One region of the Streptomyces daghestanicus genome, then DNA from elsewhere that is predicted to be linked to it. Evidence: riboswitches for the same ligand, from Rfam matches in the RefSeq annotation. Region 1 holds a riboswitch; the other holds the start of a gene.

Region 1 (4,092 bases):
ACCAGCAGGCCAGGACCGTCGACGAACGCAGCCCGAAGTGGGCGGCGACCGGGCGGGAACCGGCGTAGAGGACGGACAGGGTGCCGGTGCACTCCGGGGTCCGGGTGACGGCGAGCCGGCCGACCAGCCCGGTGATCCACCGCTGGGCGAACCGGTCGCGCCGCCCCGTCCTGCGGTACTGCGCCGACTTCCACGCCATGAGCGTGCGCAGCGCGGCCGGTTCGCGTTCGTCGAACACGAACCGCACCTCCCCGGCCTGCCGGCCCAGCCGCCGCTCCTTGGCGAGGGTGGTCCTCAGGAACTTCGGGGACCGGACGCGCAGCGCCTCCTCGTACGCCGGGTAGCCGTCGGCGACGTCGATGACGTGGGAGGCGTGCACCTCGGCGGCGTACGGCGTGAACAGCCCTTGGCCGGCCTCCAGGTTGTCGAAGGCGAAGCTCGACAGGGAACAGGCGCGCAGCAGCCGGCGCGGGTCGGGCAGCGCGCCCTGGCGCAGCACCGCCCCCTGGCGGTCCGACACCCCGAGACCGATGGCCCGGCCCTGCCCCAGCGGCCCGCGCTCGTACGGCAGGAAACCGGCTCTCTCGCCGCCCTCGTGGAGCACGGCCACCCGCGCTCCGGGACGGACCGCGCCCACCGCTTCGGTGAACTCCGGTTCCATGAAGGGGTTGCGCGGGGCGTGCGACTTGGCGCGCAGCTCACGCCAGTGCTCCCGTTCCTCCGCGCCCAGTTCCCCCGGCCTCAGCACACGAACGCGTCCACTGCTCAACCCGACCCCCCGATCAAGTCCCCCTGGACAGAAGGAAGGTACCCCTGGGCCCGCGCGGAGGGTAGAGAGCAGAGCATGTTGCTGCCAACCGGTGCACAGCTCTTGAACCGCCTTTAGCCGGTGTTGCGTGCGGTTTCGGACAGACGGGTGTGTGAACCGGGGTGTGACGGAGGTGAGTCGGACGCCCGCCGTGTCCGTATTCTCTGATCATGGACCCCACCGCATACGCACTCGTCGCCACCGATCTGGACGGAACGCTGCTCCGCGGCGACGACACCGTCTCCGAGCGCTCGCTCGCCGCGCTCGCGCGGGTGGCCGGGGCCGGCGCGCACCACCTGGTGGTGACGGGTCGGCCGGCGCCGAGAGTGCGCCCGCTCCTCGGCGACCTCGGCGGCGGGGGGCTCGCCGTGTGCGGCCAGGGCGCGCAGGTGTACGACGCCGGCGCGGACCGGCTGCTGTGGTCGGTCACCCTGGACCGGGAGCTGGCCGAGACCGCGCTCGGCAAGATCGAGGCCGAGGTGGGCGAGGTGTACGCCGCCGTCGACCAGGACGGCGTGGACGGGCTCACCCTCATCGAGCCGGGCTACCTGATGCCGCACCCGACGCTGCCCGCCGAGCGGGTGGACCGGCGCGACGACCTGTGGGCGGCGCCCATCAGCAAGGTGCTGCTGCGCCACCCGTGGCTGGGCGACGACGAGCTGGCGGACGCGGCGCGCGCGGTGGTCGGTTCGCTGGCGACGGTCACCATGTCGGGGCCGGGGACGGTCGAGCTGCAGCCGTGCGGGGTCACCAAGGCGACCGGGCTGGCGCTGGCGGCCGAGCACCTGGGGCTGAGCCCGCGGCGGACGATCGCCTTCGGGGACATGCCGAACGACATCCCGATGTTCCTGTGGGCGGCCCACGGCGTCGCCATGGCCGGCGCCCATCCGGAGCTGAGGGCGGTGGCCGACGAGGTCACCGCGTCGAACGAGGACGACGGCGTGGCCGTCGTCCTCGAACGACTGTTCAGCTGAGCCGCGGGGCTCAGTACGCGCTGTAGACGTTGTCCATGGAGCCGTACCGGTCGGCCGCGTAGTTGCAGGCGGCGGTGATGTTGGCGACCGGGTCGTACAGGTCCCAGGAGGTGCCCTCGACGTGGTAGGCGTCGAAGGTCGGCTGGATCACCTGGAGCAGGCCCTTGGACGGGGTGCCGTTGACGGCGTTGATGTCCCAGTTGTTGATGGCGAACTGGTTGCCGGACGACTCCCGCATGATGTTGCGGTAGATGCCGTTGTAGGTGCCCGGAATGCCCTTCTCGGCCATGATGTCGAGCGACTGGCGGATCCAGCCGTCCAGGTTGTTGCTGTAGCCGTTGGCCGCGGTCAGGGCGGCCGTGGTGGTCGCCGTCGTCGAGTCGGCGGCGGACGCGCTGGTGGCGCCCATGACCGGCAGGGCGAGCACGGCGGCGCCGGCGCCGAGGACGGCGAGCTTGCGGGCGAGACGGTTGGTCCCGGTGATCCGCCGAAGGCTGTTGGCAGGCATGGTGAATCCCTCTCCTGACGCCTGCGGGGTGAGCTGTCGGGTTCGGGCGGGGAGGTGCCCGGCCGCGCCCTGTACGGCGCGGCTTCACCCCGAGCCGCTCCGGTCCGAGGACCGGCGCGGCGACTTACCTGGGTCCCCCGCTCCTGCCGTGAATGTGTTGAGTCGGATGGGTGCCGGGCGGTGGCAGGATTCGGCGTCCGCTCGACAGGCCGGGAACGTATGCGACAGCACATGTCCGGAACAAGTGCGGGTTTCACCTAACGTGCCTGTTGACCTTGGTCTGAGGCATTTGGGGTGCTTGATCCTTTGCGACTGCCAAGAGTCAACTCGCTTGCGCGGCAAGGGGATGGCGGCCTCGGGGCGCCGACGCGCGGACCGGCCGGGACGTGAGTCAACTCACGGGCGTCGACAAGTGGCGCAAATCGGGCAATGACGTCAACTGGGGTTTTACGGGCCAGTGATGGCGGAGCGGGGGTGCCCCGCTCACCGGGGCCGGGGTGAGGCGGGAGCGGGGGCCGGCGGGGCGAATGGGTGACGTTCCCGGGTCGCACGGCGTTGGGAGGAGTGGTGGGATCTTCGGTGGGCCCCGCACGCCGGCGCCCCCGGCGGTCCGGCGGTGTCCACGTCGGCGCCGCCCCTCGATGTCGATCCTTGTCCGCTCATATCACCTGATCAAAAACATACAGCTCATGATCCGATACCGACCGGCCTGTAACGGTGGGCGCTATCGGTGATCGAAACGTGACCGGATACGCTGACTTGAGTGAGGGCAGCGACTTATCGACCAGCCGTGTAACCGCGAGTAGACACCAGCAGACAGGAGACCCCTCGTGACCGTCGTCGGGCCGTTCGGGCTGAGCGTGCGGGACCAGGCTCTGGAAGCCGATGTCCAGGCCGGAATGGCGGCAGTCGAGGAAGGGCTGCTCGAGGCAACCAAGAGCGAGGTGCCCTTCATCACGGAGGCCGCCCAGCACCTGGTGAAGGCCGGCGGCAAGCGGTTCCGGCCGCTGCTGGTGATGCTCGCGGCCCAGTTCGGCGACCCCTACGCCCCCGGCGTGGTGCCCTCGGCCGTCGTCGTGGAGCTGACGCACCTCGCCACGCTGTACCACGACGACGTGATGGACGAGGCCGCCGTGCGGCGCGGGGTGCCCAGCGCGAACACCCGCTGGGACAACTCGGTCGCGGTCCTGACCGGCGACTTCCTCTTCGCCCGGGCCTCGCAGATCCTCGCCGACCTCGGCCCCGAGGCGGTCCGGGTGCAGGCCCTGGCCTTCGAGCGGCTGGTCACCGGCCAGATCCTGGAGACCGCGGGACCGCAGGACGGCCGGGACCCGGTCGACCACTACCTGGACGTGCTGGGCGGCAAGACCGGCTCGCTGGTGGCGGTCTCGTGCCGGTTCGGCGCGATGATGTCCGGCGCCGACGAGACCGTGGTGGACGTCCTCACCCAGTACGGCGAGCGGCTCGGCGTCGCCTTCCAGCTCGCGGACGACGTCCTGGACATCGCCTCCGACTCCACCGAGTCCGGCAAGACGCCCGGCACCGACCTGCGCGAGGGCATCGCCACCCTGCCCGTCCTGCGGCTGCGCGAGCGCGCGGCCCGGCTCGGCCTGGCCGATGACCTCGCCCTGTGCGAACTGCTCGCCTCCGACCTCACCGACGACGACCGGCACTCCGAGGCGCTGCGCCTGCTGCGCGCCCACCCCGCCCTGGAGCAGGCGCGGCGGGACACCGTCCGGTACGCGGAGGACGCCCGCGCCGCCCTGGCCCCGCTGCGGGAGTGCGACGCGAAGACCGCGCTG
Region 2 (4,092 bases), on a different contig from region 1:
CCGGGGTCTGCAGGAGGCCGGGGACGACGGTGGTCTCCAGGGTGCGCATCGTGCCGGCCTGCGACTCCAGGCTGATGAAGTCCCGGTAGGCGGGCGGCAGTACCCCGCGGTAGGGGTGCCACCAGTGCTGCCGGCTGCCGCCGTCGTCCTCGGAGCCGGCCAGGGCCAGGAGCACTTCGCGGAGCTGGGTGTCGGCCACGCCGTAGACGTCCAGGAGCAAATCCACGTCGCCGGGTTTCGCCCCGCTCGTCCCGGTCTCGATCCGGCTGACTTTCGACTGGTGCCAGCCGGCCAGCCGGGCCGCCTCACCGCTGGTGATTCCCGCCCGCGTACGCAGGGCGCGCAGTTCGGCGCCGAGTTTGCGACGGCGCACCACAGGGCCGTGCCGCATGGGCCCACTCCTTTACTCCTTTTGAGCCGCCCGGAAAAGGTCTGCTGGCGCAGAGTTCACCGCTTCGAGCGACAGATATATGCATATCTTGGGGGATCGCCTCCTCCACCAGTGGGGTGATGGCACTCTGGCGACCAAGCACAGTCCGGGACCGTACTCGAACCGTCCACTCCGTGTCGGGCCGCGGTCCCGCAGGAAAGGGACGACGTCGCCATGGCAGATCATCTGGAAGCATCCGTCACTCTGCCGAGCGATCCCGCCTCGGTCTCCGCCGCCCGGACCTATGTCGTCGGCACGCTCGCGGAGTGGGGACTGCCCGCGGACACGGACGTGTCCGACACGGTCCGGCTCATCGTGTCGGAGCTGGCCACCAATGTCGTGCAGCACACCCTCGGGCAGTCGCCCACCTTCACCGTGGACCTGGCGCTGGACCACGACGAACACCTGTGGATCGGGGTCACCGACAGCCATCCGCGGTTCCCCAAACGGCTGCCCGCCGCCGTCCAGCAGGACAACGGGCGCGGCATGGTGATCATCCGCTGGCTCGCCGCCGAGTGCGGGGGCCGGCTGACGGTCCGCTCCACGCGGGAGGGCGGCAAGACCGTCTCCGTCGAACTGCCCTGGCGGACCCGGCCGGAACCGGCCGCGGCGAGGGCCTCCCGGCCGAACCGGCGGGACCCGCCGGAGTGAGGCGCCGGGCGCGGGGGGCGCGCGGCGCGGCGGACGGCGGGTCAGCGCCGCGTCGACGGCCCGGTGCGCGCCGGGTTCCGGCGCCGGGGCTCCGGGAGCCGCCGGGCCGCCGCGGACCGGCTCCCGCCGGACGCCCGCCCGGCACCGGCGTACGCGCCGCCGAGGGGTTCGGCCGCCGCGTCCGCCCGGGGGCCGGCGGCGTCCCCCGCGGGCTCCTCGGAGGTGCGCCCCGCCGTACGCCGCCGCACCAGGCGGGGGAGCAGGCCCCACAGCCCCAGGCAGAGCAGCAGCGTCGTCGCGCCCGCCGCCAGCCCGCCCGCGCGGCCGGCCGTCACGTCCACGACGAGCAGCACCGCGCCGGTGAACGCGAACACCAGAACTCCCATGCCGGCCGAGGCGAGCCGCGAGGACACCCGCACGATGTGCGCCTTGGCGCCCTGCTGGAAGAGCGAGCGGTGCAGCGCGGCCGGCGCGGTGAACAGGATGGCGGCGAGCACCGCGAGCAGCAGCGTGGTGACGTACGTGGCCCGCTGGACCGTGTCGAGGTCGGGGAAGCGCGGGGTGAACGCCAGGGACAGCAGGAAGGCGAAGAGGATCTGCACGCCCGTCTGGGTGACCCGCAGCTCCTGGAGCAGCTCGCCGAAGTTGCGGTCGGCGCGCTGCAGCGGGGTCTCACCCCGCGCGGTGCAGGGACGGTGGTCGGCCATGCCCCACGGATATCCCGAGGGGCCCGGATCACTCCCGACCGTGCGCACGGACGTGCGAATCCGAGGGGGTGACCGGCCGTCACGACCGCCCGCCGGGGCCGCCGGCACCCCCTCGGGCGGCTCACTTCACCCGGCCGTACCAGACGCTCTTCGTCCAGATCTTCTGGAGCCGGACCACGTCACCGGTCTTCGGGGCGTGCCAGATCTTGCCCTTCCCGGCGTAGATCCCCACGTGGTACACGCTCCGGCCCGAGTGGAAGAACACCAGGTCGCCGGCCTTGCGGCTGGAGGCCGTGATGTGGCGCGTCCGGTTGTACTGCTGGGCCGCCGTGCGCGGCAGCTTCTTGCCGGCCTTCTTGAACGAGTACAGCGTCAGCCCGGAGCAGTCGAACCGGGACGGCCCGGTGGCCCCGTAGCGGTACGGGGCGCCCTTCTTGGACGCCGCGATCTTCAGCGCCTTGGTCGCGTGGGTGGCCGCGGCGGCCTCGGAGGCGATGCCGGGAACCACGATCGAGCCGCCCACGGCGGCGATGGTGAGGGCCGAGGCCGTGCCGGCACGGACCATCAGCGACGGGACACGATTGAGCGCAGTCATGCGCAACCCTTCGTCAGCCGCCTGTGAAGGATGACCTGTCGGATTCGGGCTGGCGAAGTTGCCCGGCCGCGCGAACGCGGCTTCACCCCAAGGGCTGCTCGGCTCCGGCCATGGCGTGACCGTTCCGGCGACCCGTCATGCTCGGGTCCTCCACTCCTGCCGATCCACTCCTGTCGACCGGTCATCCGGGCGGCGGCAGGACTCGGCGTCCGCCCGGATCGCCCCGCCACTGCGGCGGGGTCTTGTCGTCAGACAGGGATCTTGACGCACCGAAGTCGGAAAATCCCAACGGAACGGGTGGTTTGTGTTGTTACTCACCACTCACCCGTTCGGGTGGAAGGCCCCGCGTCCCGGACGGCGGGACGGCGCCGCTGACCGTCCGACCAGCGGCGGAACAGGTCATTCCGCTCCCGGACCAGGCGCGTTGCGCAAGCCGGACGGGTCCGGAGAAGGACGTGTTCCTACGCCGAAGGGGGGTACGCCGTTCGGTCCGTTCCGCCCTGTCCGGAGGGGACCGCGCAGGGGGCGGGCGGGAGCGTCGGCCGGCACCCCCGGCGGCCGGGTGGTCCGGGCCGTGCGTCGCCCGCTCCGGGGGTGTGCGGCATGGTGCGGGCCGCGTCCGCGATGACTGCGGCGTCCTTCGCGTCGGTCCTGGCTTCGCCGGGGTGGAGGCCGGCGATCCTGTGCATCGCCAGTCCGGGCGGACGGGCGACCTCGCAGCCCGAGTCCCGGGCGACCGTGCGCGGGAGGGCGCCGATCGAGGCGGGCTGGTCCACGACCACCAGGACAGTGCCGAACTCGGCCTTCAGCTTGCCGGACACGGCCCGCAGGTGAAGCTCGCCGTTCGGCAGCGGGGTGTCGAAGACCCTCTTCCCGGCCGGAGTCGGGCCGTGTCCGTGGTGCGCGTGCCTGCCGACGTCCAGGCCCAGGAAGACGCCCACCCCATCGATGTCGACCATCGTGCCCCCATGCGTCGATGCGTGCCGGCCTCACACTCGGGTGCCGTTCTCGCGCATCCACGTCATGCGGACCTGCCGCCCGCAAACGGCCGGGCACTGCGCCCGGCGCGCGGCGGTGGTCGGACCTCTGATCAGCGTCTCCGACGGCACCCCTCGGGCCCGGTGACACCACCCCCAGGTCATCCGTTCGGCAGGGGACGACAGTCACGCCGGGCCCGGAGGCCAGCGGCCCTCTTGCGGGACCGTGAAGAAGCTGACGGGGCGCCGGCGCCCGCTCCGCACCCGGTCCGGCGGGCCCGGGGCCGGCCCGGCCGCGCGGGGCCGGACGGGCGCCCCCTCCGCCCGCCCGGCCAAGGACGGGCAAAGGGGCCCCCAAGAAGTCGCCTCGGGCAACGAGAAGTGATCTTGGGCGGGTTAACGTGAGCGAAACCCGGTGCAACTAGCCTGCCGCTTCGGCCATCTGCGACGTTGCCCCGTGGCTGCGGCAACCGGACCCGCACGGTCCGGAGCGAGGACTGTGAGGTGGGACGTGCGACTGACCCCGCACGAGCAAGAGCGGCTGCTCATCCATGTGGCGGCCGACGTCGCCGAGAAGCGCCGGGCACGCGGCCTGAAGCTGAACCACCCCGAGGCCGTCGCCCTCATCACGTCGCACATCCTGGAGGGCGCCCGGGACGGCCGCACCGTCGCCGAACTGATGTCCTCCGGGCGCGAACTGCTCACCCGGGACGACGTCATGGAGGGCATCCC

What was found. Region 1 has a riboswitch for cyclic di-AMP ahead of Sdagh_RS16620 (transglycosylase SLT domain-containing protein). Riboswitches for the same ligand answer to the same signal wherever they lie in the genome.
Region 2: another riboswitch for cyclic di-AMP. It lies ahead of Sdagh_RS03605 (C40 family peptidase); the one in region 1 lies ahead of Sdagh_RS16620 (transglycosylase SLT domain-containing protein).

What each region holds. Positions count from the first base shown of each region.
Region 1 is NZ_BNDX01000008.1:1,571,691-1,575,782, reverse strand. It holds gene Sdagh_RS16630 (GNAT family N-acetyltransferase) at 1-748, opposite strand, end outside; gene Sdagh_RS16625 (HAD family hydrolase) at 979-1,782, shown strand; gene Sdagh_RS16620 (transglycosylase SLT domain-containing protein) at 1,793-2,290, opposite strand; cyclic di-AMP (ydaO/yuaA leader) riboswitch at 2,295-2,457, opposite strand; gene Sdagh_RS16615 (polyprenyl synthetase family protein) at 3,121-4,092, shown strand, end outside.
Region 2 is NZ_BNDX01000002.1:747,835-751,926, forward strand. It holds gene Sdagh_RS03590 (helix-turn-helix domain-containing protein) at 1-391, opposite strand, end outside; gene Sdagh_RS03595 (ATP-binding protein) at 605-1,081, shown strand; gene Sdagh_RS03600 (DUF6328 family protein) at 1,123-1,788, opposite strand; gene Sdagh_RS03605 (C40 family peptidase) at 1,910-2,383, opposite strand; cyclic di-AMP (ydaO/yuaA leader) riboswitch at 2,387-2,523, opposite strand; partial or broken gene Sdagh_RS03610 (IS110 family transposase) at 2,977-3,342, opposite strand; gene Sdagh_RS03615 (urease subunit gamma) at 3,872-4,092, shown strand, end outside.